4 regions of the Siminovitchia jepli genome follow, and region 2 is predicted to be linked to each of the others. Evidence: riboswitches for the same ligand, from Rfam matches in the RefSeq annotation. Region 2 holds a riboswitch; each other region holds the start of a gene.
The links. Region 2 has a riboswitch for S-adenosylmethionine ahead of AB1L08_RS05285 (YezD family protein). Riboswitches for the same ligand answer to the same signal wherever they lie in the genome.
Positions count from the first base shown of each region.

Region 1: it holds a riboswitch for S-adenosylmethionine, as region 2 does, so the genes downstream of both, AB1L08_RS16975 (PLP-dependent aspartate aminotransferase family protein) here and AB1L08_RS05285 (YezD family protein) in region 2, are expected to answer to the same signal.
Region 3: it holds a riboswitch for S-adenosylmethionine, as region 2 does, so the genes downstream of both, AB1L08_RS12305 (homocysteine synthase) here and AB1L08_RS05285 (YezD family protein) in region 2, are expected to answer to the same signal.
Region 4: it holds a riboswitch for S-adenosylmethionine, as region 2 does, so the genes downstream of both, metK (methionine adenosyltransferase) here and AB1L08_RS05285 (YezD family protein) in region 2, are expected to answer to the same signal.

Region 1 covers NZ_JBFEGN010000066.1:6,932-14,924, reverse strand. Annotated here, with positions in the region: gene AB1L08_RS17000 (cysteine hydrolase family protein) at 1-5, opposite strand, end outside; gene acsA (acetate--CoA ligase) at 31-1,701, opposite strand; gene AB1L08_RS16990 (ABC transporter ATP-binding protein) at 1,704-2,465, opposite strand; gene AB1L08_RS16985 (ABC transporter permease) at 2,482-3,327, opposite strand; gene AB1L08_RS16980 (aliphatic sulfonate ABC transporter substrate-binding protein) at 3,350-4,342, opposite strand; gene AB1L08_RS16975 (PLP-dependent aspartate aminotransferase family protein) at 4,358-6,154, opposite strand; SAM riboswitch class I at 6,229-6,344, opposite strand; SAM riboswitch class I at 6,412-6,521, opposite strand; gene AB1L08_RS16970 (class I SAM-dependent methyltransferase) at 6,651-7,421, opposite strand; gene AB1L08_RS16965 (MFS transporter) at 7,628-7,993, opposite strand, start outside.
Region 2 covers NZ_JBFEGN010000007.1:29,457-37,449, forward strand. Annotated here, with positions in the region: gene AB1L08_RS05275 (glycerol-3-phosphate dehydrogenase/oxidase) at 1-1,209, shown strand, start outside; gene AB1L08_RS05280 (molybdopterin-containing oxidoreductase family protein) at 1,293-3,377, opposite strand; SAM riboswitch class I at 3,693-3,812, shown strand; gene AB1L08_RS05285 (YezD family protein) at 3,911-4,060, shown strand; partial or broken gene msrA (peptide-methionine (S)-S-oxide reductase MsrA) at 4,237-4,688, shown strand; gene AB1L08_RS05295 (MetQ/NlpA family ABC transporter substrate-binding protein) at 4,718-5,548, shown strand; gene AB1L08_RS05300 (methionine ABC transporter ATP-binding protein) at 5,545-6,546, shown strand; gene AB1L08_RS05305 (methionine ABC transporter permease) at 6,548-7,189, shown strand; gene AB1L08_RS05310 (CoA transferase subunit A) at 7,211-7,993, shown strand, end outside.
Region 3 covers NZ_JBFEGN010000034.1:5,903-13,895, forward strand. Annotated here, with positions in the region: gene ftsX (permease-like cell division protein FtsX) at 1-359, shown strand, start outside; gene AB1L08_RS12290 (PcsB-like coiled-coil domain-containing protein) at 450-1,823, shown strand; gene cls (cardiolipin synthase) at 2,075-3,517, shown strand; gene AB1L08_RS12300 (peroxiredoxin family protein) at 3,776-4,369, shown strand; SAM riboswitch class I at 4,462-4,573, shown strand; gene AB1L08_RS12305 (homocysteine synthase) at 4,719-6,023, shown strand; gene AB1L08_RS12310 (DUF3891 family protein) at 6,133-6,903, opposite strand; gene AB1L08_RS12315 (OmpA family protein) at 7,285-7,993, opposite strand, start outside; gene AB1L08_RS12320 (MotA/TolQ/ExbB proton channel family protein) at 7,988-7,993, opposite strand, start outside.
Region 4 covers NZ_JBFEGN010000006.1:44,239-52,231, reverse strand. Annotated here, with positions in the region: gene AB1L08_RS04840 (serine hydrolase) at 1-210, shown strand, start outside; gene pckA (phosphoenolpyruvate carboxykinase (ATP)) at 535-2,124, opposite strand; SAM riboswitch class I at 3,184-3,312, shown strand; gene metK (methionine adenosyltransferase) at 3,464-4,675, shown strand; gene AB1L08_RS04825 (NAD(P)H-dependent flavin oxidoreductase) at 4,893-5,813, shown strand; gene asnB (asparagine synthase (glutamine-hydrolyzing)) at 5,978-7,873, shown strand; gene AB1L08_RS04815 (C39 family peptidase) at 7,870-7,993, opposite strand, start outside.

The DNA.
Region 1 (7,993 bases), on a different contig from region 2:
GTCACAGCTGCCAATCCAATCCCCTCCATTTCAAGTTCTATTCATCTCCAGCTCTTTCAATTGCCTGCGTAAAATCTTTCCGCTGATCACTGTTTTGGGCAGTTCCTCCAATACTTCTATTTCCCTTGGTGCTGCATGGGCAGCCAAGTGGTTTCTGACAAAGACGCGGATTTCCTCAAGCAGCTCCTTCGATTCAGAAAACCCCGGCCTCAATGTAACGAAAGCTTTCACCACTTCACCGCGAATAGGGTCAGGCTTTCCGATTACCCCTGCTTCAGCGACCGCAGGATGCTCGATTAATTTGCTTTCGACTTCAAAGGGGCCGATCCGCTCCCCTGCAGAGTTGATCATGTCATCGTCCCGGCTTTGAAAAAACACATAGCCGTCTTCATCCTGATAAGCCAGGTCTCCCGAAACGTACCATCCTTCATATTTGAAATAGGCGTCAAATCTATCTTTATTTCCCCAGATTTCCTTCATCAATCCGGGCCACGGCGTGCGAACCGCCAGCTGTCCGACTGAGCCCCGTGGAAGTTCCTGGCCATCTTCATCCAAAATACCGACCGTAATGCCGGGAAATGGCCGTCCCATTGATCCAGGTTTGATCGTTTCAGCCGGTAGATTGACGATCAAGTGTCCGCCAGTTTCGGTCATCCACCATGTGTCATGAATGCGGACGCCTAATTTTTCCCACGCCCAGTAGATCACTTCAGGATTTAATGGCTCACCGACACTTAGGACATGGCGCAATGAGGAAAGATCATAGTTTTTTATCACCTCGCCTTGTGAAAGCAGCATCCGAAAAGCAGTCGGTGCGCTGTACCAGATCGTTACCTTCAATTCATGGATGAGCTGATACCAGTTTTCGGCTTTGAAGCGGCCGCCTTGAATGACGATCGTCGCCCGATTCAGCCATGGTGCAAACAGGCCGTACACACTGCCTGTCACCCAGCCGGGATGGGAGGTGCACCAATAGATATCATCATCATTTACATCCAGGACCCACTTGCCAGAAACATAGTGATGACTCACGACGCGATGGGCGTGCAATACGCCTTTTGGTTTTCCGGTTGATCCGCTCGTATAATGAATAAGCATTCCGTCCTCAAGATCCACCCATTCAACCAGATCATCATCGTTTTTACCGTCAAAAGCCGTATTTTCAATCTCTTCGATATCCAAAATCGTATGAAGGGACGGTATTTCTTTTTGCGGAACACGTTTGACCATCTCATTGTCTGTAATCAACACGGTCCCTTTACAATCATTGATCCGATCTTTGACCGCCTCTTCCATAAAAGCTTCAAACAAGGGACCCGCAATGGCACCGATTTTGATAATGGCCAAAATGGAAATGTAGCATTCCGGAGTTTTCGGGAGAAAGACAAACACCCTATCTCCCTTTTGTACTCCATGATTCTTTAAAACTCTCGCGTAATGATCCGTTTTTTCCTTCACTTCTTTAAATGTCAGGGTACGCCTTTCATCACCGTTGACATAATAAAGTGCGGTCTTTTCCCCGAAGCCTTCGTCCACATGCCGGTCAATCGTTTCATACGCCGCGTTGACTTTTCCGGTCCTTGCGAAACTTAATTCCTTTGCAGCGTCATCCCACGAAAATGTATGACGTAACGCTTCATAGTTTTCCAGATTGTACGTCCCCGATACCGGCGCGATAATCTCCCTTTCTAAAACTGCCATCATCAATCCCCCCATTGCGACGAGATCAGGGTTTTGCCCGCTTTATTCAAATCCAGGCTCTCCAATATCTCTGTTTTAAGTTCCGCCAATACATTGCTTCCTCTCGACCTGGGCCGGCTTTCTTCTACTGTCAGTTCCCTGGCAATTTCCCCCGGCTGGCCTCGAAGGATAACGACACGATCGCATAAATATGTTGCTTCATCAATGTCATGTGTAACCAGTACGATTGTCGTCTTATGCTCCTTCCAAATATCAAGCAGCAAGTCTTGCAGCTGCATTTTTGTAAAAGCATCCAATGCACTGAAAGGCTCATCCAGCAACAGGATTTCCGGTGATGTGACAAGGGCGCGGGCGATGGCAACACGCTGTGCCATTCCGCCCGACAATTGCCTTGGATACAGATCTTGACAGCCTCCCAAACCGACGCTTTCCAAATATCGTTTTCCAAGGCTGATCCTGTCTTCCTTTTTGCCTTTCAATCCAAAAATGACGTTTTCCAACACGGTAATCCAGGGAAAAAGCCGCGGTTCCTGAAAAATAAAGCCTGTTGCATCATGCACTTCTTTTGACGTTTGGCCGTTGATCGCTATTTCTCCGTCATACTCGTTATCCAGACCGGAAATCGCCCGCAATAACGTGCTCTTTCCGCAGCCGCTCGTACCCAGTATTCCGATAATCTCACCCGGTTTTGCAGAAAAGGTGATATTCCGGACTGCTGCTTTTCCAGCGAATGTCCGACTGACATTTTTCAATTCCAAGCTCATCTTTTACCCCCCCGAACTACGACTTCACAAGCCGGTCCTGCCAATGCAGTGTCCGTGTTTCAATGACTTTAAGAATCCAGTCGGTCAATTTTCCAATGATGGCGAACAAAATGATACTTGCAATGATCGTCTCTGGTGAAAGGGTGTTTTGCCCAAGGACAAGCAAGTATCCCAATCCCTGACTGGCCCCCATCAATTCTGAAGCGACAACGAACATCCAGCCCAAGCCCAAGCCGCTGCGCAGCCCTACAAGGAAGGAAGGCAATGATGCAGGCAAAATCACTCTGGTGACCAGCCGGAATGTACTCAATCCGTACATTTTTCCGACTTCGATCAACTTCCGGTCCACTCCTGCAATTCCGCTGACGATATTCAAGTAAACCGGGAAAAATACCCCGACTGCAATCATCGTCACTTTGGAAGGTTCCCCAATCCCCATCCAAAGGATGAACAATGGCACCCATGCCAATGATGGAATCGAGCGGAAAGCCTGAATCATCGGGTCAAACAGATATTCCGCTTTTTTATAAAAACCGACAAACGAACCAAAAACCACTGCCACAGCCGTTCCTAATATGAATCCCAAAAATACGCGATAGGTTGTGATGCCCACGTGCCCCCATAAGGAACCGTCCTGCGCCATTTTTTGAATGGTCGCCAGTATCGTGGATGGGGCTGGGAGTTGATACGATGGAAAAATGCCCAGGCGGCTTAACGCTTCCCACGCCACTACAAGAATGATTGGCAGTAAACTTCCAAGTATAACCGGCTGAAGGTTCCGCTTTTTTATCCGGACTTTTTTCTGTTCTGCAGGTCTTTCAGCGACAAGGGCGGACGCTAACTCTCCTTCATGCTTTGCCATTTCACTTCTCTCCTGCCCGAGTTTATTTGCCTTCAATTGCTTTTTTTGCAAATGACGGATCAATAAGATTTGAAGTCAATTTTTCAAGATCGGCTCCTGAATCGATGACATCGCTCTCTTGTAAAATTTTACCCGCTTCAATAAGCGCTTTGCGTTGAACATCTCCTGGCACAGGTTCTGAAAAATCGTTGCGTTCAAGCTGGATACGTGCAACATCCTCCGGAATGCTTGCTTCTTCCGCCAACAGGTTTACGGCTTCTTCCGGATGATCAAGCACCCATTGCCTTGCCTTCTCGTAGGCTTTGATCACACGCTGTACATATTCAGGGTATTTTTCAGCAAAATCTTCCCTCACGTTTAAAAATCCGTACGTATTAAAATCAGGATTGCGGTAAAACAGTTTTGCGCCAGTTTCAATTTCAAGGCGGGCCATATGAGGGTCAAGCCCGGCCCACGCATCGACTGATCCATTGGTCAGTGAAGAGGCTCCGTCCCCATGCTGCAGATTGACAATCTCCACATCATCAACCGACACACCTTCTTTATCTAAAGCCCGAAGCAGGAAAATATAAGGATCTGTCCCGAGTGTCGCTGCCACTTTTTTTCCTTTTAAATCTTTTACCGATTTAATGGTGGAATCCGCACTTGTGACAAGTGCTGTCCATTCCGGCTTATTGGCGATATAGACATTTTTAATCGGCGCTCCATTTGCCTTGGACATCAATGTAGCCGCTCCCGCAGCCGATCCGAAATCAACACTGTTGCTGTTCAGGAATTCCAGGGCTTTATTGCTTCCCTGGCTTAATGTCCACTCAATCTCAATGCCGTCATCTTTAAACTCATCTTCCAAGAAACCGAATTTTTTCAAAACCAGGCTTGTCGGCGAGTAGTAAGCATAGTCCAGTCTGATTTTTTCCGGTTTTCCTTCCGATTTGGCACTGGATGAGCAACCGGAAGTGATGAATAAACCAAACCCCAAAATGCTGATTGCTAAAATGGATGTTATTTTTCTCATGTCGTTATTCTCCTTTTAAATCTCACACGCATAGGTGGAGATCGTTCCTCTTAATCTTTGTGCTTCTTTGTACGTACACCTGTTGTGGACGACCGGAATTCCGGCATCCCTTGCTATTGCCGCAGCCTCTGGAGATATGACGCCTTCCTGGAGCCAGAAAATCCTCGGCTTCACTTCAACTGCCTCTTTTGCGACGCCAATTGCCGCTTCCGGACTTCTGAATACTTGAACAACGTCGATTGGGAATGGAATGCTTTTTAAATCCGGGTAGGCTTTTTCACCCAATATTTCAGTTTCCCTTGGATTGACAGGCACAATTTTGTAACCTAACCGCTGCATTTTGCGGGCCAAGCGGTAGCTGGGCCTTGCTTCTTTTCCGCTTAAACCGACAATGGCCAATGTTTTTTGACGGTTGACTTCCTGTCCATTTTTCAATACTTTTTCAGTTGCGGAGTTTAATGCCCAGCGGATAACCCCCTCATCATTGATCACAATGGGTTGGTTTCCTCCGCTACCTATACCTGTTGCTTTACTCAGCGCTTGATCAAGATCGTTCTGAATATCGCGAAGCGATTCAATCCCAACCGACAAGCGGACAAGCGATTCGGTCACGCCTGTTTCTTCCAGCTGCTCTTTGGTCAGCTGCTGGTGTGTTGTGGAAGCCGGATGGATGATAAGTGATTTCGCATCTCCGACATTTGCTACATGCGACCACAGCGAGACGTTGTTGATCAAATCTTTTCCAGCTTGTTTTCCACCTTTGATGCCAAATACAATGATGGAGCCAAAACCGTTATTGAATATTTTTTTCGCCAGTCCGTGCGAAGGATGGCTTTCAAGCCCCGGGTAGGATACCCACTCCACCGCCGGATGACTTTCCAGGTATTCCGCCAGCTTGGCGGCATTTTCGTTATGGCGTTCAACCCGTATATGCAAGGTTTCCAATCCCTGTATCAGCTGAAAAGCATTTTGCGGGCTTAATGCTGCACCGAAATCGCGCAGCAATTGGACCCTTACTTTTGTAATAAATGCCAATGTTCCGAAATCAACGGCATATCGAATCCCGTTATAACTTGAATCAGGCTCTGTAAATTCAGGAAACTTTTCCGTGTTCCAGTTGAAGCGGCCTCCGTCAACAATGACGCCGCCAATTGATGTACCATGGCCACCTATCCATTTGGTTGCCGAATGGACAACGATGTCAGCCCCAAGCTGAAGCGGTTTACAGACATGCGGAGTTGCAAAAGTATTATCGACAATGAAAGGCACTCCGGCTTCATGGGCAATTTCAGCCACCGCTTCTACATCCAGCACCTGCAAGCCGGGATTTCCAATAATTTCCCCGTAAACGGCTTTTGTTTTATCAGTGATAGCCGCTTTAAAGTTTTCCGGGTCGGTTGGATCGACAAACTTGACATGGATCCCGTAGCGCGGAAGTGTTACAGCGAATAAGTTATATGTACCTCCATAAAGATTTGCCCCAGCTACAATCTCATCGCCGGCGCTTGCCAGGCTCAGAATGGATAACGTAATGGCGGACATTCCGGATGATGTTGCCACCGCTGCCACCCCGTCTTCCAGCAATGCCATTCTCTTTTCAAAAACATCCACTGTCGGATTTCCGATGCGGGAATAGATATTTCCCGGCTCATCCAAAGCGAATAACCGTTCAGCATGCTCGGTATCATGAAAAACAAAGGAAGTCGTTTGATAAATGGGAACCGCCCTCGATCCTGTAGTCGGATCCGGTGCCTGCCCTCCGTGTAATGCCAATGTTTCAAGATCATACGTTGCGTTTTTTGCTGTTGTCATTTTCGTTTCCCCCTCATTCGTTAAATAAAAAAGCCCTCTTCGTAAGAAGAGAGCCGCTTATCATCGATTTTCTCTTCTTATCTTTCAGGAGTTGCCTCCTGCAGGAATTAGCACCTTATTAAGCCGGAAATTTCTGCTTAATGGTTGCCGGGCATCATCGGGCCAGTCCCTCCGCCTCTCTTGATAAGAATCTGCTATTCAATTTTTTTAAAATAAAAAACCTCTCACGAAAGATGAGAGGGTGTATCTTTAATTTCCTCTTATCTTTCCGAGCAAAACGCTCAGCTGGATTTAGCACCTTTTAAGTAGCAAACTTAAGGTTGCCGGGTGTCATCAGGCCAGATCCTTCCACCGCTCTTGATAAGAACTTATTGAATTGGTTTGCTGAATGGTTAATAGCAGTCTAGCACGGGAATTTTTCGTTGTCAAATGTTTTTTTTAGTTTTCCCATTATCTTAATTGGATTAGGCAGCTGGTACGGCTCTTGAAGAATGCATTAGCCCTTTTTCATTGCGATCATTCGAATGCGCTTATAATCCGCTTCCCATATGCCGTCTTTATATAAATCCGGCTGAATCTTATCTTTTATTTTTTCATAAATTACTATTTTTTCTTCTTTAGAAAATTCGGGGAAAAAGTCATTTGCAAAACCATCCAGCCAATGTAATAATCCTTTTTCTCCATCCGGCAACACGGTCGGTCTATGAAAATGATGAGCATATTGCACGTTAAATCCGTACCGCTCCAGTAGAGCACTATATTCCCCTATACTGGGGAAATACCAAGGGTTTCTCTTCGTTGCATTCACGCCATATTCTTGATAAAGCACCTCTTCTATTCCCCGAATGACGGTTTGGACATTTCCCTCCCCGCCAAATTCCGCTACAAAGCGGCCGCCAGGATGTAGTGCGAGCCCAATGGATTCGACCACTTTCTCAGCGTCTTTCATCCAATGAAGGGCTGCATTTGAAAAAACAGCATCATACTTTTCATTTGTTCTAAAGGTTTCACCATCGCCAACTATGAACGGGATTGAAGGATATTTTTCACGCGCCTTTACAACCATTTGGGTTGATGCATCCATTCCTGTCACCATGGCACCGGACTTGGAGATTTCATAGGAAAGATCCCCAGTTCCACAGCCCAAATCAAGGATTCTCTCTCCCTTTTGCGGACGAAGCAGCTCTACGATTCCCTTCCCGAAATGAGATACGTAGTTAAGTTTATCATCATACAAATCTGCGTTCCATATATTTTCAGAGCACATGTCATTACACCTCTCCCAATGGACATCAGGTAGTTCTGTATTCGTTAATGCTTCCATTGAAATTTTCTATAAAAATACCATAAAAACAGTAAATGAAGCAACAGGGCATACAGTCCATACAGGCTGCCCCATGTTGTTCCTTTTGGACCAAAAAAGGATACAACGGTGCGGCAATTCCGCCAGTTTCCGGCCGCCTGTATGTTCATTCAACACAGCTTTTTTACTTGTAGAGCCAAAAAGGCGGAAACAACCACCAGCACTGCCGTAAAGCCTGCTACTCCTGCCCAGCCAAAGTGTGACCAAAATAGGCCGCCTGCAGAGCCCCCGATACTCGACCCCATATAATAGGCAAATAAATAAAGTGAGGATGCCTGAGCGATATCATGTGTTGCAAGCTTGCTTACCAAACCGCTTGCTACCGAATGGGCGCCGAAAAAACCGAATGTCAAAACGACAATTCCCAGCACTTGATAAAATAGATGAACGGGAAGCGTCAATAATACACCCAATACCATCAGCAGCGCACCAATGATGATAAACATGGGGCGGCTCGCTTTGTCACCGAGCATGCC
Region 2 (7,993 bases):
CGGGTATATGATTTTTTAGCCGGAGTCAAAAAGAATGAACGGCGCAAAATGTTGACACGGGAAGAAACCCTTGCGAAGGAGCCGCTTTTAAAGAAAGATGGTCTCCTTGGAAGCGGCTATTATGTTGAATATCGGACGGACGATGCCCGCCTGACAATGGAAGTGGCAAAGAAGGCTTTTGAAGAGGGGGCTGACCTGCTGAATTATACGCAGGCCGAAGGCTTCCTTTATGAAGGCGGAAAAGTTTCAGGTGTTAAGGTGCGAGATGTGTTTACAAATACAATATATGAAGCAGCAGGCCGAAAGGTTGTCAATGCAACAGGGCCATGGGTGGAGAAGATGATTGAAAAAGACAGAAAGATAAAAGGGAAGGGCCTTACACATACCAAAGGTGTGCATATCGTTATGGATAAGGAAAAATTCCCGCTCAGGCAGGCAGTCTATTTTGATACACCTGACGGCCGGATGGTATTTGCGATTCCGAGAGACGGAAAAACGTATGTTGGCACAACGGATACTTTTTTTAATGGTGACCTGAAAAATCCTCCGATTACAGAGGAAGACAAGGATTATTTAATGTCTTGCATCCGGTTTATGTTCCCGGAACTTGGAATAACGAAAGATGACATTGAATCTGGATGGGCCGGAGTCAGACCGCTCATTCAGGAAAAAGGCAAAGGGCCGTCCGAGATATCCCGCAAAGACGAAATTTGGGTGTCAGATACCGGATTAATCACGATTGTGGGAGGGAAGCTGACCGGTTACAGAAAAATGGCTGAAACGGCAACAGATATGCTGGCAAAACAGCTTGAGCAAGAGGGGATTCAAAGCGGACCATGCGTAACAAGAAATCTTCGCCTTTCCGGCGGACATTTTACGAATCCGGCCGAATATGAAAAGTCTATTGATGAGAGAAGCCGAAAACTTCGGGAAATTGGCCTTCGTCAAGAGGAGGCACGAACAATTGCGGCGGTATATGGAACAAACGCAGATATGGTTGCATCGATGAAGGAAAAAGTTCTGCCGGACGAAGAACTGCCGTTGGCAATTAAATTGCTTGTTCATTACGCTGTGCTGTACGAAATGGCAATGACGCCCGAAGATTTTTTTGCACGCAGAACCGGGGCAAGCTTCTTTCGTTTGAATTGGCAGAAAAAATGGGAAGACGCCGTAACTGCGTATATGAAAAAGCTTTTTGGAAACCTGTAGTGTCCGGTTGGAAAGAGGCATTGCATTGTAAAAAGCCCTTGGTGCCTGATCAGCCTTGAAACCAAGGGCATCATTCTTTGCACTTATGCTTTACTCCATTCTTTACCAGTCTTCAGTTGATCTCCTGCAGCCACCTTCTCTGCATTTACCTTTCCTGAGAAAAACACGGCGCCGCCGCCCATGTCAGCTTCCCGGTCCGGTGTCAAGGCATTCACAAGCCGTTTTGCTCCATGGGCATCGGCCCAGAGGCCTTGGGTGACCAGAACGCCTGGAAGAACCTGATCCCCGACAGATGCCGGCAATTCACATTCTCCCCGGTCATTCCAGATGCGGACCCAATCACCGTTTTCAATGCCAAGCCGCAGCGCGTCTTCCTGGTTGATGAACAGCTGCGGTGATTTTTCCAATCTGACATGTTTTTCGTTATTGGAAAAAGTGGAGTTTAAAAAGTTATGGTTCGGGCCGGGCACGAATAGAAAAGGATAGTCCGAATTTTCCTCTTTCAACGGTATGTGCGTCGGCAGCGGCGGGTGCCCATCCAGTTCCATCCTTTTCGAATACAATTCAATTTTTCCGCTCGGTGTGTTCAAACGCTTCAAACGGTTTTCCGGAGTACGTGCTTTGACAAAGCGTTTTTCTTTAAGTTCTTTCAATGTAATGTCAGGAAAATAAGGATTTGGCACATCACTGATCGCCTGGCGGATCATGTCTTCATCACTGTCTTTAAAAGCTTCTTCATCAAATCCCATTACTGCCGCCAACAGCCTGAACACTTCCGCATTCGACTTGCTTTCTCCATAAGGAGGAATGACCGGCTCCTGTAAATGCAAATAGAGATGCCAGTAAGATGTATATATATCCGTATTTTCAAAGGAGGACGTTGCCGGCAATACGATATCCGCATACGCCGCCGTTTCCGTCAAAAACAAGTCATGGACGACCATGAAGAGGTCATCACGCAGCAATCCTTTTCTGACTTTGACGGAATCCGGAGCAACGACGGCAGGATTGCTGCTATATACAAATAAGGATCGGATCGGGTTTTCCGTCTCTAACAGGGCTTGCCCCAATTGAATCATGTTAATCGAGCGGGTTGGCTTTTTTTGCAGATCCGGCCGTTGCAATGCCCTCGTGTTGTAATTCAAGTAAGCCGAGTTTGATTTCACTGCTCCTCCGCCTTTCAGCAGCCATTGGCCCGTTAAAGCCGGAAGACAGGCAATGGTCCTGACAATCATGCCGCCATTGTCATGGTGCTGAAGCCCGTTGCCGATCCGGATCATGGAGGGGGCAGTGGAACCGTACAGACGGGCAAGTTTATAAATATCTTCCGCCGGAACTCCTGTAATGCCAGAGACAACTTGAGGGTCATATTGCTTTACATGGTGCTCCAGTTCCTCGTACCCTACTGTATATTCTGTTAAAAACTCCCGGTCTACTAAATTTTCTTTATATAATACATGCATGATGCCCAGCGCCAATGCCGCATCGGTTCCCGGAATAACCGGAATAAACCAATCCGCCATGCGGCCGGTCCGGTTTTTATGGACATCTATGACAACGAGCTTTGCCCCTTGCTTTCTCGCTTTTTGTGCGATCATTACCTGGTGCATATTCGTACTTGCAGCATTGATTCCCCAAAAAACAAACAATTTTGTTTCCGTCATTTCTTCGGGATCCGTGCCAAAACTGCTGCCCATCGTATACCTATATCCCACAGCTCCGGCATCCGAACAGATCGTCCGCTCCAACTGGCTCGCACCGAGACGATGAAAAAAGCGCCTGTCCATTCCTTCTGAATGAATCCTGCCCATATTTCCGTAAAAGCTGTAAGGCAAAATGGATTCCGGACCTTCCTCCGAAATGATTTTTTTCCAGCGGTCGGAAATCGTCTCAATGGCCTCCTGCCAGCTGATCGGGATAAACTTTCCTTCGCCCTTTTCTCCAACACGCTTTAAAGGTGTTTTTAATCTTTTTTCGTCGTAAAGGCGGGCTCCCATATTCCGCACTTTGTTGCAAATGCTTCCTTTCGTTATGGGATGGTTGGGATCTCCGTCAATTTTTACGATCTTCCCGTCTTTTTTATGGACAAGCAGTCCGCATTGATCCGGACAATCAAGAGAGCAGACCGAAGGAAATATTCCGTCTTTTTGATGTGCCAATGATTCCATTTCGAGCATCCCCTTAGATAAAATAATGATATAGATTATACCACACCACAGCTGATACGTCGTTGTACCGATAAACTTTCTTTCAGAGATTGGCCGATGGCTTCACGGCAGCACAAATGACCCTTTGGCGGTTAGTTGTAAGTTCAAATGATCAAGGAATGGGCACACGAAACGACCGTCGTGGGCCATATAGCAAAAAATGGTACAAAAGTTTGGAGGCCCAAAGCAATAAAATTGAAAAAATTGGTTGACAGCCAAAACATTTCGGAATAAAATAGGTTTCAACGTTCCAAATGACAATTTCATTATTTCATACTCTTATGAAGAGAGGCGGAGGGACTGGCCCGGTGAAGCCTCGGCAACCATTGAATATACTTTTATATATTCAAACGGTGCCAATTCCAGCAGATTTTTTAAAAGTCTGATATATAAGAGGCAAAGCTGATGATTCTAATTAAAAGCGGAGACCTCTTATTGTGAAGGGGTCTTTTTCTTGTATATCGGGCGATTTACAATCAAAGGAGCTGAGAGGAATGGGGGAAAAAGTAAAAGTAGATAACGAGAAGTTGAAAGTGATTGCGGAAGCCCTCGGCAATTTGCGTTTCGGTGAGCTGCAAATAACGGTTCACGAAGGGAAAATTGTTCAGATCAACCGGATCGAAAAGAAGCGGTTTCCAGCATGATACATGATGAATATACTGGGAAGCTGACCGGACAACCGGAGGCCTCTTGATTTGCGCAAATTTGCTTGCTAAAGGCATATTTGTGTTGATCAAGGGGTTTTTTAAATGGAAAAAAGGAGAATAAACATGTCTGACGCGGAACTTTTGCAACCTTTGCGAGCGGCTGTTTTTGGTGCATGATCCAACCATTTGACACTCAGCCGGGGATTGAGAAAGTGGTTTCCGGTTATACTGGCGGGACGTTTGAGAACCCGACGTATGAACAGGCATGCACCGGGATTAATCGGCCATGTGGAAGCAGTACAGATTTCGTTTAATAACCAAGTATTTTTATATGAAAAGTTAGTTGGATCGTTTTGGCAGCAAATTGACCCAACAGATGGGGGCGGCCCATTCAAAAGCAGCGGATCATCCTATCAGACAGCTATTTGTGATCATTCCGAAAAACAAAGAAGAATTGCCGGGGAATCGAGAAGGAAGCCGGGAAATAGCGGGAGGTTTAAGTATCCCGTTGTTACGAATATTTTGCAGCGGATCCTTTCCATCCCGTCAGAATCACGATAAAAAGAATCCGGAAAAATACGCTTCCTTCAAGGAAGAGTCCGGAAGGGCGCTGTTTAAATACTAACAATTCATCATTAAAGGGGAAACATCAGAATGAGAAAAACATTGCTTACCATTAGTCTAATTTTCAGCCTGTTGGTGTTAGGAGCGTGCGGAAGCACTGCAGCCAACGAGGATAAGAAAGAAATTACCATCGGTGCAACTGCAGGTCCGTACAGTGACCAATTGCGGGAAGGCATTATCCCGATCCTTGAAAAGGACGGATATAAAGTGAAAATCGTTGAGTTCAATGATTATATTCAGCCCAATGTCGCTTTAAACGAAGGGGAAATAGATGCCAACCTGTTCCAGAACAGAATATACCTCGGGCAGTTCAATAAAGACCATGACATGGACCTGGTTGCGCCTTATGCGGTGCCGACAGCTCCCATTGCCCTCTATTCCAAAAAGCATACGTCTTTGGATGATGTAAAGGAAGGCATGACCGTGACGATGCCGAATGATCCGACCAACTTGGCCAGATCCCTGAATATGCTTGCAGATTTCGGTTTGATCAAAGTGAATGAAGAGGCCGATCCAACAGTCGTCTCTGAAAAAGACATCGTGGAAAATAAGCTCAATTTAAAAATCAAGCCAATCGATCCGGCCCAAACACCGCGTTCACTGGGAGACACAGATTTTGCTTTCATAAACGGAAACTTTGCGCTTGCTTCAGGATTGAAGCTGGATGAAGCGGTTGAAATCGAAAAAACACCGGAAGGGTATTTAATTTATGTAACGCTCAGAAAAGAAGATGTTGATAAACCATTCGCAAAAGCATTGGAGAAAGCTTACCACTCAGATAAATTTTTGGACTTTACAAACAAGAAGGCAAAAGGGTACGTAAAACCGCCTTATCAAGTGGAAAAGGAGGCAAATGAATGATCGGAATTGAAAATGTGACGAAACGATACAAACATGTGACGGCTGTCAATGATGTCAATCTGACCATTCGCCAGAGGGAGATCTTTGGGATTATTGGCTACAGTGGTGCCGGGAAAAGCACATTGCTCAGATGCTTGAATCTGCTGGAAAGGCCGACAGAAGGAAAGATTTTGATCGACGGCAAAGATTTGACGGCATTGTCGGATCGGGATGTCCGGAAAGAACGCCAAAAGATCGGCATGATTTTTCAGCATTTTCATTTGATCAGTTCTAAAACCGTTTTTGACAATATCGCTTTTTCATTAAAAGCGGCGGGCAAGACGAAAGAAGAAATTAAGAAGCGTGTCCCGGAACTGTTGGAGATGGTCGGGCTGTCCGATCGCGGCGATCACTATCCTGCCCAGCTATCCGGCGGTCAAAAGCAGCGGGTCGGCATCGCCCGGGCACTGGCCAATGAACCGAAAGTACTCCTGTGCGATGAAGCTACTTCAGCGCTTGATCCGACAACAACAAAGTCAATTTTGCAACTGTTGAAAACAATCAACGAAACGCTTGGGATCACCATTATTTTAATTACACATGAAATGGAAGTGGTCCGGGATATTTGCCATCGGGTAGCCGTCATGGAAAATGGCAAGGTCGTCGAATTGGCTGATGTATATGATATTTTTGCCAATCCGAAAACGGCTCTGTCCAAACAATTTGTTCAAACGGTCCATTCTTTGGCACTGCCTGAAAGACTGCTTGCGGCCAGAAAGGGGACGATTGTTCAAATCATTTTTCAGGGCGATTCAGCCGAAGAAGCGGTCATTTCGGAGACATTAAGACAATTTGATGTATCTGCCAATATTCTTCATGGCCAAATCTCCTACATTCAGGACCGTCCGCTGGGAACACTCATCATTGAAATGACCGGCAATCACGCGGAAGTCCAGCAAGCGATTGACTATATCACGAAACGGACAAATCTATTGGAGGTGCTCGCCGGTGTTGCTTGAGATGGTGCATGAATTCGGAAAAGCCTTCCTGGAAACTTCATGGATGATGGGAATTGCCGTCGCTTTTGCGGTTATGATCGGCGTCCCGCTGGGCATCGCCCTTTTTGTCACAAGCGAAGGCATGTTCTGGCAAAACCGCTTCATGCAACACGTGGCGGGAAGCATCATTAATATTATCCGTTCCATTCCTTTCATCATTTTGCTCGTTGTCCTTATCCCATTTACAAAATTGATCCTGGGAACAACGATGGGCCCGGCGGCCGCGAGTGTCTCGCTTACCGTCGCTGCCATCCCTTTTTACGCACGCCTGGTGGAAACATCTTTGCGCGAAATTGATAAAGGGGTGATCGAAGCGGCAGAATCATGCGGTGCTTCCCCGTGGCTGATTATAAAAGATGTCTTGCTTCCCGAAGCCAAACCGGGGATGATTGCCGGTCTTACTGTCACGGTGATCAGTCTATTAAGCTATTCGGCGATGGCCGGAATCGTCGGCGGGGGCGGAATCGGCGACTTGGCCATTCGATTCGGCTACTACCGTTTCCAAAACGATGTCATGATTGCAACGGTCATCATACTGGTCATTCTCGTTCAATTGATCCAATTTGCCGGAGACCGGGCGTCAAGGGCAGTGGATAAAAGATAATTTTTCAAAAGGAGGAAAAACATGGCGCAAACCATTGTAAAAGAAGGACTCTCATCAAAGCTCCATGGTTGGGAGCATCCTGACAAAATGAGAGAATTTCGTAAAAACCATAAATCACTGGTAAAAAAAGATAAGACGACGACATTGAAAGAGGCAGTGGCACGGGGCGTAAAAGCAGGAGACTATATCGTTTTCGGCGGCATGGGATCGGTGCGCAACCCGATTGCCGCGGTGCATGAAATCATCCGCCAAAAAACAGGGGATCTGACGATCGGAACGAAAGGATCACAGCATGACTGGCAATTGCTGGCGGCAGCGGGAAACATCACAAAAGCAGAGGTTTCCTACGGTTTTGCGGACGAAGTGCGCGGATTGTCACTCCCGGCGAGGAGGGCAGTTGAATCGGGGCGGTTAAAAGTGTTATCCGAGACAACAAATGCCGGCTTCCAGTGGCGTTTTACCGCTGCGATGAAAGGTCTTTCTTTTTATCCGACACGGTCATCACTCGGTACGGATACCTTGCATTACAGCGGATCGAAAACAATCATCGACCCTTTTACAAATGAGCCGGTGGAGCTGCTGCCCGCCTGCTATCCGGACGTAGCAGTTATCCATGTCCATCGTGCGGACAAATACGGAAACTGCCAAATTGAGGGTAATGTCGCAGAAGATATTGAAATTGCGCACGCGGCTAAGTTTGTTCTTGTGACAGCAGAAGAAATTGTCCATGATGAAGTATTTTCAAACCGTCCGGACTTGACGAAAATTCCTTACTTCGTTGTTGATGCGGTTGTCGAAGTGCCA
Region 3 (7,993 bases), on a different contig from region 2:
GCCTGTTGTTTACGGCCATGTTTCTGATTTCCAACACGATTAAAATCACTATTTTTGCCAGACGCCGGGAGATCGAGATTATGAAACTCGTTGGCGCCACGAACTGGTTTATCAGATGGCCGTTTCTCCTGGAAGGAATGTGGCTTGGGGTTATTGGGGCGATTATACCAATTGCTGTTGTTACTGCCGGTTATTATTACGCCTATGACTTCCTGGCAGCCCGCATTCCAAGCGCGGTGATCAAACCGCTTGACTATAGCCCATTCGTATTTGAAATAAGCGCGGTCCTTTTATTAATAGGAGTCATCATTGGCGGTTGGGGAAGTTTCATATCAGTCCGGCGCTTTTTGAAAATATAAATCGTATATTCATAGAAACAATACCCGGATTAAAAAAGATTGAAACGCTTAATTAGAAAAGCTGCACTCGGGAGAAAGGGGAACATATTGTTGAATCGACGTTCAATTGTGACTTTTACACTTGCAGGAGTAATGGGGTTTGGCGGTTCATTTGCCTACGCGGGAGAAGCTTCCGCTTCGAAACTATCTGACTTGCAAAATGAACAAAATCAGATTTTAAATAAGCGCTCCAATTTACATCAATCTATCCAGGAAAAGAACAGCCATATTAACAAGCTTGAAAATGAAAAAAGCGGGCTTGAACAGCAGGTGGAAAAACTCGAACGTGAAATTGTCGCCACCAATGAAAAAATCACACAAAAAGAAAAACAAATTGCCGACACGAAAGCTGAAATTGAAAAGCTGAAGGCTGAAATTGAAGAATTGAAATCAAAGATTGAAAAAAGGGACGAGCTTTTAAAAGAAAGAGCCCGCAACATTCAAAAGAACGGCGGCTCAGTGAATTATATTGACGTGTTTTTAGGATCAGAAAGCTTCGGAGACTTTATCGACCGTTTTTCTGCGGTCACTACAATCGTAAGCGCCGATCGGGAAATCATGGAAGAGCAGCAGCGCGATAAAGACAAACTCGAAGAAAAGAAAGCGGAAGTGGAACAGAAGCTTGCCGATCTTAACAACATGCTTAAAGAGCTCGAAGAACTGAAATCCGGCTTGAAATCGCAAAAAGCACAAAAAGCCGAAGCGGCAAAACAGTTGGAAGCAGAGAAGAAACATGTTGAGAGTGAAAAGCTATCCTTGGAAGAAGAAGAAAAAATCCTCAGTGCGCAAAGCGCTGCGATTCAGGAAGCTATTAAATCCGAAAATGCACGGATCGAGCAAGAAAGAAAAGAGCGTGAAGCTGCAGCAGCGGCTGCCAAAGCGGCTCAGAGCCAACCTTCCGGAGGAGGGACTCAAAGCGAGTCTTCCGGAGGCGGGGCGCAGAGCCAATCATCAGGAAGCGAATCGGCTGCTCCCAAACAAAATCTTGTTTCAAACTCTGGCCCAAGCGTGAGTGCACCTCCGGTATCTTCAGGCCTGTTCACGCGGCCTGCTGCCGGCTACTTCTCATCCGGCTTTGGAGCGAGAGGAGGAGGGAATCACTTCGGACTGGATATTGCCGCAAAAGGCAAAGTCAGCATCGTGGCCGCAGCAGACGGATATGTATTTCGAAGCTACTATTCGTCAAGTTATGGAAATGTCATTTTTATTCGCCACAATCTGGGCGGCAGAACGTATACAACCGTTTATGCCCATTTAAGCGCACGTAACGTATCTGAAGGAACCTCTGTTTCAAAAGGACAGCATATTGGCTACATGGGTAATACCGGACAGTCTTACGGGCAGCATTTGCATTTTGAAATTCACGAAGGCGATTGGAACGCGTCAAAATCAAATGCTGTAGACCCAAGGAGATACATTAACTAGTAAAAGAGCTGCATCTTACGGGATGCGGCTCTTTTTTTGGTGTTTGACGCCCCCCACGGCGTGGAGCATCGCCTGCCCGCGTATAATGAAAAACACCAAAATTTCACTCGATAACCTGACCATCTCAACAATGTCTGTGCGGCTGAATCCGTACATGACATGTGAAGAAGGGAAATATGTGGTAAAATGAATTAAGTTTGTCGATGTGTCTAATTGAGAGAGATGCGAGGGGCGAAACCATGACGTTGGCGATGATCATAACAGGCATCATTAGTATTTTTCTTATATTGAATATTGTGCTCGCCGGCTTTGTTGTTTTTCTTGAGCGAAGAGATGCAGGCGCAACATGGGCATGGCTTTTGGTTTTGCTTTTTATACCGGTTGTCGGCTTTGTTCTTTATTTGATTTTCGGGCAAAATTTAAGCCGAAAAAAAATATTTGACTGGAAGGACCAAAAAAAAATCGGCATTATTGAAATTACGGAACATCAAATTCATTTGATTCGATCAGGGGATTTTCCGTTTCATGATAATAAAACCGCCCGGTTTAAAGATTTGATTTACATGCTGCTCGTCAACGACAGCGCGGTGCTGACACAAGATAATCATGTGGATATTTTTACGGACGGAAACGAAAAGTTTGATGCGCTAATGGAGGATATCAGGTCTGCCAGGGATCATGTCCATCTTGTCTATTACATTATGCGCAACGACGAGTTGGGGAATAAGCTGTTATCCCTGCTTGTTTCGAAAGCAAAAGAAGGCGTAGAGGTCCGCGTTCTTTATGACGCCATGGGCTCAAGGCGGCTTCCAAGGAAATTTTTTCGGCCGCTGATTGAGGCCGGCGGAAAAGTGAGCGCCTTTTTCCCTGCGGTTATACCCCACCTTAACTTGCAGGTAAATTACCGCAATCATAGGAAACTGGCGATTATTGACGGTCAGGTTGGTTATATAGGCGGGTTTAACATCGGAGACGAATATTTGGGATTAAATCAAAAATTTGGCTACTGGCGGGACACCCATTTGCGGATTTTTGGAAAAGCTGTTTTTGCCATGCAAACACGGTTCATTCTCGACTGGAATCAGGCGTCTTCCAACAAAATCAGCTATGAAGACAGGCTGTTCCCCGAAATAAAGTCTGTTGGGAATACGGATGTACAAATCGTTTCAAGCGGCCCGGATTCCGAGTGGGAGCAGATCAAGTATGGATATATCAAATTGATAAATTCCGCCAAAGATTACATTTATATACAGACTCCTTATTTTATACCGGATGCAAGTGTTTTGGACGCTTTAAAGATTGCTGTTTTATCCGGTGTCGATGTGAGGCTGATGATCCCCAGCAAGCCCGATCACCCATTTGTGTATTGGGCGACGTATTCCAATGTAGGGGAACTGTTAAAAACGGGTGCAAAAGTATATATTTATGAAAACGGCTTTATTCATGCAAAAACGTTAATTGCCGACGGCAAAATTGCCACTGTCGGAACGGCGAATATCGATGTCCGCAGTTTCCGTCTCAATTTTGAAGTCAACGCATTTTTATATGATGAAGTGCTTGTCGCAAAGCTCGTTCATATTTTTCAAAAAGACGCCGGACTGTCACGGGAGCTCACTTACAAAGAATATTTGGCGCGGCCGCTGTTTGTGCGGTTTAAAGAGTCGGTTTCCCGCTTATTGTCACCTGTTCTTTAATATTCCTGAATGAAATATCCGCTGACGATCTTATTTTTTGGCGTTCTATCTTTTAAATGGGCAGCGTATCATAATTGGGGTCATAAACGGTGTGGGGGCCTCCTTGTTTTGATTTTGGACAAGGAGCCAAGCAATTTGGCTGCCGCCTTGCACTGTTTCCATGCTTCCAAACCCGCAATATTGTCCGCCCCCATGGCGACGTACGCGGCAACTTGCCCCTTTTTGCCGCAGCCCTGCTACAGAAAGGAGAAAGAGCCGATGAGCAAGAAAATTTTTGGAATGGCCTTGATTGCCTTGCTGCTTGGGATTGTCGTCGTGAATATCATCCGGGATACACGCGATAACAGCGAGATCAAGGAGGCCCAGGATCAGTTCAACTCTCAAGCAGCAGAGGAGATTTATGCGGAAGAAGGCCTGAAAGAAGGGCAAGTACCTCCGGATTTTGAGCTTCCGTCATTGGATGGAAAAAAAATCAGACTTTCCGATTATAAAGGAAAGAAAGTGATTTTGAATTTTTGGGCCACCTGGTGCCCTCCTTGCAAAGCGGAAATGCCTCACATGCAGCGGTTTTATGAAACGAAGGCAGGCAGCCAAAACGCAGAAATCATCGCTGTCAACTTGACATATGCCGAGCGTGTATCCGATAAACGCTCCAAAGTGGAAACATTCAGGAACGAATACAAATTAAATTTCCCGATCCTTTTGGATGAAAATGGAGACGCCGGAAACACATATCGGCCGATTACCATTCCAACGACCTATATGATCGATACAAACGGAGTCATCCGAAAGAAAATTATCGGCCCGATGGATGAGGAAATAATGGAGCGCCTGGTTTCCGAAATGGATTGATTTTTTTATTTTTAAAAAATGTTTGACAGGCGATAGATTCGTAGTATATACTTACTTGCAAGAGTTAAAACAATTGAATGATCTAAGCATTACTCTTATCAAGAGCGGCGGAGGGACTAGGCCCTGCGATGCCCGGCAACCTTCAGATTCGTCTGAAAAGGTGCTAATTCCTACAAGCCATGAGCATGGCTTGGAAGATAAGGGGAGGAAAAGATAAATCAGCCCTCTTCTTATTCGGAAGGGGGCTTTTTGATTGATGAAACGCCCCTTTCTCGCAAGGTTTGAGGCGCATGGCCGCTCAAATCTTATTATTCTGATCGCATTAAATTATTTTAAGGAGGATGTCAAAATGACACAAGAAAAAAAGTACCAGCCCGAAACAGTATTGCTTCATGGGGGGCAAGAGCCGGACGAAACAGGATCTCGCGCGGTTCCCGTTTACAGAACAACTTCCTACGTATTTAAAGATACGGAGCACGCCCAAAAGTTATTTGCCTTGGAAGAGCCGGGCAATATTTATACAAGAATCATGAACCCGACTGTGGATGTTTTTGAAAAAAGAGTGGCAGAATTGGAAGGCGGTACGGCTGCCGTTGCTCTTTCTTCCGGAATGGCCGCCATTGCTTTTTCCATTTTGAATATTGCCAGGGCGGGAGACGAAATATTGGCAGCAACGGATTTATACGGCGGAACGTACAACTTGTTTTCCATCACGCTTCCGAAATATGGCATCAACGTCAAATTTGTTGACCCGAAAGATCCGGAAAACTTCCGCAAAGCCATCACGCCGAAAACAAAAGCCATTTTTGCGGAGGTAATTGGAAATCCGAGCCTTCACGTACTCGATATTGAAGCAGTTGCCGACGTGGCCCACGCCAATCAAATTCCATTGATCGTGGACAGCACGTTTGCCACCCCATACTTATTAAAGCCGATCGAGTGGGGAGCGGATATCGTTGTTCATTCTGCCACAAAATGGATCGGCGGACACGGAACAGCGATTGGTGGAGTAGTCGTTGATGCCGGCAAGTTCGATTGGAACAATGACAAATTCCCGGATTTCACAGAGCCGGACAGAAGCTATCACGGCATCCGCTACGGAATCGACTTGCCGGAAGCTGCATTTGCCGTTAAGCTTCGCGTCCAGTTGCTTCGTGATCTTGGACCATGCTTGAGTCCGGACAATGCGTTCCTCTTCTTGCAAGGACTTGAAACGTTGCATGTCCGGATCCAAAGACATGTGGACAACGCCAAAGCAGTTGCAGAATTTTTACAAAACCACGATGCAGTGGAATGGGTATCCTACCCGGGGCTTGAAAGCCATCCTTCTTACAGGCTCGCCCAAAAATATTTGCCAAAAGGTCCCGGTGCCATTGTAAACTTTGGCATTAAAGGCGGAAGAGAAGCGGGCAGAAATACGATTGACAACGTGAAGCTATGGTCGCATGTGGCAAACGTCGGGGATGCAAAATCTCTCATCATCCACCCTGCGTCAACGACCCACCAGCAATTGAGCACTGAAGAATTAAAGGATACAGGCGTAACCGAAGAATTGATTCGCCTTGCCGTTGGTTTGGAAGCTGTGGAGGATATTACGGCTGACTTGGGGCAAGCAATCGATAAAGCGGTTGAAGCTGTGAAGCAGTCCAATTAAATAATTAAATTGTAAAGGCTGTAACGTGTGTTACAGCCTTTACAAATTTAGACCAGTCTGCATACGACCTTTAACTTCCTAAGAAAGAACGCGGTAAAACAGCAGGGCATCATATGTACGGAACAAGATGAATTTCAACCGTCTCTTCGGGTGTTTCCAGATAGCTTGGAATCAGCCCCTGTTTGGATATCAATTCTTTGGAAACGGTCTTTTGTTTCAGGTTGACGGTGACTGGCTGTTTTAAAGGAAATTCATCCAATCCGATTGTATGGCGGTCAATCCAGCGCGCATGCATCTTCTTTTTGGAAAAAACATCAAGTGCACCCGACAGGGGAATCCCGTTTTGGAAAAATGGAGATTCTTCTTCTTTTTTGGCCCCGGGTTCGTTAAGGCATAAATACAACGACAAGTTATCACAAAGTTGGAGAAGTCCGTAGTGGAAAGCAAACAAAGACCGTCCAAAATCGGAAATGGACTTAATCAGTCGCTGCTGCCTGGCTTTTTCAAATTGGACAAATTGCTTCGCTTCGGGGGATTCCTCTTCTTGTTTAAAACGTACATAATGTTCACTGCACAAAAGCGCTGCATACCGATCGCGGCGTTCCACTTCATCTATCCCGCTATTGTATATGAGTGTCTTGGCAGGAGAGGGAAAGTCCATAAACGTGTACGGAGCCTGCTTTTGATCATTCCAAAAAGGCTGCCGGTCGACCATCCTCCAGCCGCAATCGTGCTTGGTAACGGCATGCAAGACCGATTCTCTCCACTTTTCCCCTTTAAAAAAGCCATCCTTCCAGCAAGAAAAGATTTCGCCTGATATGCCCGCATGATGATCTTGTTCGATCATGACAAATTCGTTCATTCGTTCCCTGACAATCATGGGGAGCCTCCTCTTCATCTGATTTTTTATATCATAACATTTTTTCGCTCCCGTAAACATGACTATCACACTGCTTTAAATCCGAGATGCGTTCGATTGCAAGCATCACAACAAGGGAAAATATGCAAGTGGTGGCCATTAAAGAGGCGTATGGACCGGTCTTCCGCTTTTTTAAAAATTAAAAATGATAAGCGGCAAATCTGTCGTTCGCTCGTTTCTGGCCGCTCGTATTTAAAAGCATACATGCCGCTGCGGCGCCACAGGACGTGGCGATCCAAGGCGGCCAGCGCCTAGCCTGCTCGATGTCATAAGTCAAAACACGCAGGAGGCGGGGGCCTTCTGCGTGTTTTGTTTGCCGTGCCGGGCAAGGCGCTTGCGCTTTCATTCGTTTTCTTCATTGGTGATAATGAGTACAACGCGGCGATTTTGGCTTCTTCCTTTTTCCGTTTTGTTAGAGGCGATGGGATGATATTCCCCATAACCGACAGTCCGGAAACGCTGAGGAGGAAGTCTATGCTCTTCAATTAGGTAACGGACAACCTGATTGGCCCTTGCCGTTGATAAATCCCAGTTGGATGGAAATCTGTCGGTGGAAATCGGACGATTGTCTGTATGCCCTTCGACTTCAATCATATTGGAGATTTCCGATAACATGGGTGCCAGATCATCCAAAAACAACTTTGCTTCTTTGATTAAATCTGCTTTTCCCGATGGAAAAAGCATCACCTCGGGCAAAACGACTTCAATTCCTTTTTCGGTCGGAGTAACCGTCATCTCTTTTTCCAAGCCATGGTCCGAAGCATACTCGCCCACATAATTTAAAATTTCTTCAATGCGCTTTTCGCGTTTGATCATCTCGGTCAATTGTTCTTCATATTCGTTCGGAACGGTGATCCCGCCCTCTCCCGGAGAATCGCCGGGAGATTCGCGTTTTAAATGGTTGTGGTTTTGGAACGAGTTTGTAACCGATTTAAATTTTTCAGCATTTGTATCCGAGTAGGAATACAATAGAACAAAAAGGGTGAGGATCACCAATGACAAATCTGCAAAGGTAACCAGCCATGGCTGATGGTTATTTGTTCCCTTAAAT
Region 4 (7,993 bases), on a different contig from region 2:
AAGCTCTCGGCCATGATTGACCCGGAAGCAATCTTTGTCGCCGGCAAAACCGGCAGCCTGCCGCAGGTGGAGAATGATTGTGCGGTTTTCAAATGGGGTAATAAAACGGCGTATGTGGCCGTTTTAATGGACCAGCTTGAGGATTCCTATTCGGGCAGACAGGTAATTAGCAAAGTCGGCAAGTACATTTATGATAGTTTAATCGCATAATTTCTTTATAAAAATTTAGTTTTGTTTGGAAAATTCATCCAACCATATTTAGCCTTATATGAAATTCGTGTTCCTCGGACCGGAGGTTTGCCGTCCGCTTCCTTCAGATTCCGCGTCATAGCGGACCCCCTTGCGTTAAGCGAACTGTTATTTCTGCGGGACTTGCACCCTATAGACTCGCGCCCATGCCGAACGCACCATAAAAGCACGCTGCGGTTGAATGTAGAGCGTGCTTTTTGCCAATCAGGCACAGGCGATTGCCTGATCCTTGCCAAAAATAAAAAAAGCTTGCAAAGAGGAATGTTCTTTGCAAGCTTTTTTTCATTATTTTACAATTGGCCCGCCCAATTGCTGGATGGATTTGTCAATATGTGAAAACTTGGCGAAGTTTTGACTAAACTTGGCAGCAAGCTCTTTTGCTTTTTCAAAATAAGCACTCTCATTCGCCCAAGTTTTGTTCGGCTGCAGTACTTCATCCGGAACACCGGGCACATGGAGTGGAATGGACAGTCCAAAAACTCCATCTTTAATGGTTTCCACGTTTTCCAATTCTCCGTTTAATGCAGCTTGAACCATGGCACGGGTATAACTTAAGTTCATTCTGCTGCCGACACCGTATTCTCCGCCGGTCCAACCTGTATTGACAAGGTAGACCTGCACGCCGTGCTCATCAATTTTCTTTCCGAGCATTTCAGCATACCGTGCAGCCGGGAGCGGCAGGAACGGCGCCCCGAAACATGTTGAGAATGTCGCTTCAGGGGAAGTGACGCCTCTTTCTGTTCCGGCGAGCTTGGACGTGTACCCGCTCAAGAAATGGTACATGGCCTGCTCTTTCGTTAATTTGCTGATTGGAGGCAGCACGCCAAAAGCATCAGCAGTTAAAAATACGATAACGGAAGGATGGCCGGCAATGCTTGGTTCAACGATGTTGTCGATTGCCTGGATGGGATAAGCCGCTCTTGTGTTTTCCGTTAATGTTGTATCAGCATATTGCGGTTCACGGGTATCCGGATCAACGATTACATTTTCCAAAACCGACCCAAATGTAATGGCATTATAAATTTGCGGCTCTTTTTTTGCCGATAAACCTGCCGTTTTAGCATAGCAGCCGCCTTCCACATTAAAGACTCCGTTTGGAGACCAGCCGTGCTCGTCATCCCCGATGAGCCGGCGATTTGGATCCGCAGATAACGTCGTTTTTCCTGTTCCGGAAAGTCCGAAGAAAAGCGCTACATCGCCCTCGATCCCAACGTTGGCCGAGCAATGCATCGATAAAATGTCCGCCTCCGGGAGAACATAGTTCATCACAGAGAAGATGGATTTTTTCATTTCTCCTGCATATTCTGTTCCGCCGATCAAAACAATTTTGCGTTCGAATGACACGATGATAAATGTTTCTGATTTTGTGCCGTCAACTTCAGGGTTCGCTTTGAAGCCTGGAGCTGAAACAACAGTAAATTCAGTTTGATGTTTTGCAAGTTCTTCCGCGGAAGGGCGTATAAACAGCTGATGGGCAAACAGGTTGTGCCAGGCATATTCATTTATGACTTGAATCGGCAAACGGTATTTTTCATCAGCCCCGGCAAATCCTTTAAATACAAAAATTTCATCTCTTGATTGTAAATATTGGATTACCTTTGTATAGAGCTTTTCAAATACATCAGAAGAAATGGGCTGGTTGACAGTGCCCCAATCAATTTTGTCCTTTACAGAAGGCTCCTCGACAATAAATTTATCTTTTGGGGAACGGCCCGTATACTTTCCAGTTTCAGCACGGACAGCACCGGATGCAGTAAGAATTCCCTCGTTGCGGTTCAATACTTTTTCGACCAGTTGAGGCACTGATAATTGCAAATGAACGTTTTGCCCATTTATTAATTGAGTTAATTCGCTTTTGATGCCTATTGAACTCATTCCTTACCCTTCCTTTATTTATGATTTTTAAGTTTTAGCCACTTGAGAATTAGTATAACACATTTAAATGAATAGTCTATACTAATTTTGAATATTTCATGAACATGATGGGGCGTTTCTTGTTGTATACCCTTTTTTGATAAGTAAAGTATAACTTGCTCAGAAAATTTTGGGTTCAAAAGAAGCTTTTCTGTGTCTGGCTCGATGGACAGGACGTCCTGGTCCCGCCGGCGTCACAGGACGTGGCGACTTAATGCGCCAGCACCTAGCCCCTCGTTTTCCCAAGCTGCTTCCTTATTCGTCGCTTGCGAGCTGCCTTATTGGAAATCGTCTTGTTTGTCTGCGTTTAGCAAGGCGCTTTTCCTGTAAATTAAGTTTCTAAGTGACCGTAAAGGGTGAAAATCGATCATTTGGGTCACGTAGAATGGCTCTAAGTGACCGTAAGGGTTGAAAGTCCGTCATTTGGGTCACGTAGAATGGCTCTAAGTGACCGTAAGGGTTGAAAGTCCGTCATTTGGGTCACGTAGAAAGTTTCTAAGTGACCGTAAAGGGTGAAAGTCCGTCATTTGGGTCACGTAGAGAGGTTCTAAGTGACCGTAAAGGTTGAAAATCCGTCGCTTCGGCCACGTGGAGTGTTTCCTGGAGCCCGAAAAAGTTAAAATCGACAATCCAGTCACTTAGACGCGTTAAAAAGAGCCCGAATTTGATGGTTTTGTAAAACAGGTCGCTTAGATGGTCATACGACCCAGTGGATAGGACTTTCCCTCCTGATAGCGGGGCGGGGCGTCTATTATTTATGAAATTTTTGCTTTTTTAGTGGATAATATTGACAGTTGGCTAATCACTAATTCAAGTCAAGTCTTCCTCGGCCATTTGCCTTATATTTTCTGCCGATACAGGCGCCTTGAGCTTTTTTACAAAAAAGCCATGAAGGGCGCTTTTGGATGAAAAAAATATATAAAGTGCTTTCTGTCCATTTCAGCAACTTTCTATAATCATTAAGGGTTCCCCGTTGACATCATTTTATCATTTAAGTTATGATTTTATAATGAATGGATACTCTTATCCTGAGATGGTGGAGGAAACAGGTCCGTTGAAGCCCGGCAACCTGCTATGAGCAAGCAACTGTGCTTGGCGAATAGAAAGGTGCTTACCTGTAGCAAGGCCAAAAGCCTTGGACGATAAGAGTGAAAGGCTCGGAATACGAAAAAAACCTTTCCTCAACATTTGCTGCGGGAAAGGTTTTTTGCTTTTTTGGCATGTTCGTATTAAAGTGTTTCAAATGGATAGGAGAATGTTCAGTTTAATTCATCATTTATTGTTTAAAGGAGGAGCTTTGATGTCCAAAAACCGGCGATTATTTACATCTGAGTCCGTTACTGAGGGACATCCGGATAAAATTTGTGATCAGATTTCTGATGCCATATTGGATGCCATCCTTGCCGAGGATGCAAATGCCCGTGTGGCATGTGAAACGTCCGTAACAACCGGACTTGTTTTGGTGGCAGGGGAAATTACAACATCTACTTATGTGGATATTCCAAAAATCGTTCGCGATACTTTGAAAGACATTGGTTATACGCGGGCAAAATACGGCTTTGATGCCGAAACATGTGCGGTCATTACTTCGATTGATGAGCAATCTCCCGATATTGCCGCGGGAGTCAACGTTGCCCTTGAGGCAAGGGAAGGCGAGATGAGCGATGAAGAAATTGAAGCGATCGGAGCAGGGGACCAAGGCCTCATGTTCGGCTATGCATGCAACGAGACGAAAGAACTGATGCCGCTTCCGATCTCATTGGCTCACAAGCTTTCAAGGAGGCTGGCAGAAGTTCGCAAGAATGAAGAGGTAGCATACTTGCGTCCCGACGGAAAAACACAAGTAACCATTGAATACAATGAGGACGGAAAGCCGGTACGTGTGGACACGATTGTCATTTCGGCCCAGCACCATCCCGAAGTGACACTTGAACAAATTCAGGATGACATAAAAGAACATGTCATTCAGCCAGTCGTTCCTTCCGGATTGATTGATGATCAGACAAAATATTTTATCAACCCGACAGGACGATTTGTCATTGGAGGTCCACAGGGGGATGCAGGATTAACCGGAAGAAAGATTATCGTCGATACGTATGGAGGATATGCCCGTCACGGAGGCGGCGCCTTTTCCGGGAAGGATCCGACGAAGGTAGACCGTTCTGCAGCGTACGCGGCAAGATATGTTGCCAAAAATATTGTGGCTTCAGGGGTTGCCGATAAATGTGAAGTTCAGCTTGCGTATGCAATTGGTGTTGCGCAGCCCGTTTCGATTTCGGTGGATACCTTTGGAACCGGAAAAGTGGATGAAGAAATATTGGTAAAAGCGATTCGGGAAAACTTTGATCTCCGCCCCGCAGGCATTATTAAAATGCTTGATTTGCGCCGTCCCATTTACAGACAAACGGCTGCTTACGGGCACTTTGGACGGACGGATATCGATTTGCCTTGGGAAAGAACAGATAAAGCTGAAGCGATTGCCCGTTTCGCTTCATTAAAAGGATTGTTTTAAAAATAGCGGAGCTGCGAATATGCGGCTTCGTTTTTTGCAGTCAAAAAGGAGCCGGAAAAACCTGCATGGGTTGACGCTGGCTCTTGTTGTGGGAGAATGATTTATAGGAAAATTCTACGAGGGGGAATCAGGATGAAAAGGGAACACATCTTCGCTGAATTGATGGAATGTTTATTTTATGAAACTGAGGGCAACGGGACTCCGGAGGTGATGGAAGATGCTTAAACTTCCTGTCATCGTGGCGCCGATGTTTTTAGTGTCCACACCCAAAATGGTTATTGAAGCAGGGAAAGCCGGCGTCATTGGATCTTTTCCGCTTTTAAATGCCCGTCCTGCTGACGTGTGTGCACAATGGCTGGAAGAAGTACATAAAAATTTGGAAGGCATGCCTTGGGCAGTGAATTTTATTTGTCACAGAAAAGCAAATAAAAGATATGATGAGGATATTGAACTCATCCGGACGTATCAACCGCCGATCGTCATTACATCCCTTGGACATCCCGGAGAAGTAAAGGATATTGTGCACGGATACGGCGGACTTATTTATTCGGATGTAGCCAATATTGACCATGCCAAAAAAGCAGCCAAAACAGGAATCGATGGCTTGATTTTAGTGTGTGCCGGGGCTGGGGGACATGGGGGAAGACTCAACCCATTTGCGTTCATCGCAGCGGTAAAAGAATTTTTTGGCGGAACGATTATTTTGTCGGGATCGATTTCCACAGGCAAAGATGTGTTGGCGGCACAAGTGATGGGGGCAGACTATGCCTACATGGGAACACGTTTTTTGGCAGCGAAAGAAAGCAATGCGAATGATGAATATAAAAACATGGTACTGCAATCCACGATAGAAGACATTCTTTATACAGATGCTTTCAGCGGCGTTCATGCGAATGTTCTCATTCCCAGCCTGATCAAAGAAGGAATTGACCCAGCATCGTTAACGTCGAAAGACGAAGTGGATTTGTCACATTTGGTTAATGTAAAGGCATGGCGTGAAATTTGGTCCGCAGGCCAGGGGGTCACCAATGTCAAGAAAATGGAAACAACGAAAGAAATTGTGCAAACACTGTTGAAAGAATATGAGAAAGGAAGAGCTGGCTTGTTGCAAAACCGTTTTCGAACTGAAATGGGCTAAACACCGGACGAATGCAATTATGCTGGAGCGGTCCGCATTTGGTCATCCTCTTTCTTTTTGACTTTTTGATACAAATTTTGATATGTTTTTTCTGCCAATAAAGAGAAAATAATGTTAATATAAGTAAGGTATGGCTTGAATTTAATTGGAGTAGGTGACACAAAATGTGCGGTTTTATCGGTTGCATCCATGAACATGCAAAAGAACAAAACGAATCAGAGCAACAAGTATTAAAGCGGATGAACGACTTGATTATCCACCGCGGTCCGGATGACGAAGGTTATTATTCCGATGACCATATCCGGTTTGGATTCAGGCGGTTGAGCATTATCGATATAGAAAGTGGAGGCCAGCCCCTTTCATTTGAAAATGAACGTTACTGGATCATCTTTAATGGTGAAATATACAATTTTGTGGAATTGCGTGAGGAACTCGTAAAAAAAGGGGTGTCCTTTGAAACAGAATCTGATACGGAAGTTATCCTAGCCTTGTTCAGCGAGTTAAGGGAAAAAGCGGTCGAGCATTTGCGCGGCATGTTTGCTTTTGCCATCTGGGACAAAGAAAAGCAGGAGCTGTTTGGCGCGCGTGACCCGTTTGGGATCAAGCCATTTTTCTATTTGGAAAGAGAGGGGGAAACCTTTTTTGCTTCCGAGAAAAAGAGCATTTTGCTTGCGATGGAAGCCAGCGAGTTAAATGCGGATTCCTTGCAGCATTACATGACTTTCCAGTTCGTTCCAGAACCGGACACAATGACGAAAGATATTAAAAAATTGGAGCCTGGCCATTATTTTACAAAAAAACCGGGAGAGCCGATGAAAATATCCCGTTATTGGAAAGCAAGCTTTGCCCCCGCCGGCCACCGCACGGAGGAAGATTTTATAAAAGAGATCCGGGATGTCCTGTTTGACTCGGTTAACCTTCATATGAGAAGCGATGTGCCTGTCGGATCTTTCCTGTCCGGAGGAATTGACTCGTCACTGATCGTATCGATTGCCAAGCAATTTCATCCGAATATTAAAACGTTCTCCGTCGGTTTTGAGAGAGAGGGATTCAGTGAAATTGACGTAGCAAAAGAAACGGCTGACCGCCTCGGAGTGGAAAATATCAGCTATGTCATTTCTCCGGAAGAATATATAAATGAACTGCCAAAAATTATGTGGCATATGGATGACCCACTTGCAGATCCTGCTTGCGTTCCTTTATATTTTGTGGCACGCGAAGCGAGAAAACATGTAACGGTTGTTTTATCAGGGGAAGGAGCCGATGAGCTGTTCGGCGGTTACAACATATACAGGGAGCCGCAATCGTTGGAGATGTTCAATAAAATTCCCGATGTCGGAAAAGCTTTGCTAAGGTCTCTGGCCAGTACCCTGCCGGAAGGCGTAAGGGGAAAAAGCTTCATTGAACGCGGGGTTACGCCAATGGAGGAAAGATATATCGGAAATGCGAAAATGTTCTCCGAGGAAGAAAAGCAGGCGTTACTTGGAAAATATAACAGAAATGTCGATTTCCGGGATGTGACAAGGCCTTTGTACGCCGAAACAACCGGGTATGACCCGGTAGACCGGATGCAGTATATTGACATCCACACGTGGATGCGCGGGGATATTTTACTCAAGGCGGACCGGATGACGATGGCCCACTCGCTTGAATTGCGCGTTCCGTTCCTTGATAAAAAAGTGTTTGAAGTCGCATCGAAAATTCCGACATCGTTGAAAACGGCAAACGGTACAACCAAGTACATTTTGAGAAAAGCAGCGGAAGGAATTGTTCCGGATCATGTACTTAACCGGAAAAAGCTTGGATTCCCGGTTCCGATCCGGCATTGGCTGAAGGCGGAAATGCATGATTGGGCGGTTAACACCATTAAACAAAGTGAAACGAGCCAATTCATCAACAAGCAATATGTACTTGATTTGCTGGATGAACATTGCCGTGGAAAATTGGATCACAGCCGTAAAATTTGGACGGTGCTTGTCTTCATGATATGGCATGCCGTTTTTGTGGAAGAAAAATACGATTTTCAAAAAGAACCCGAGGCAGCCGCTTCAGGCTCTTAATCTCCTGAGTAAGTAAGGGCCTGGCTGCCCATTTGCACCCATGATTTTTCGAAATCCTGAATGGGTGCTTTTTTGTTTTTCTTTCCTGTCAAAGGGTCGTTGAAATAGACGTATTGCCCA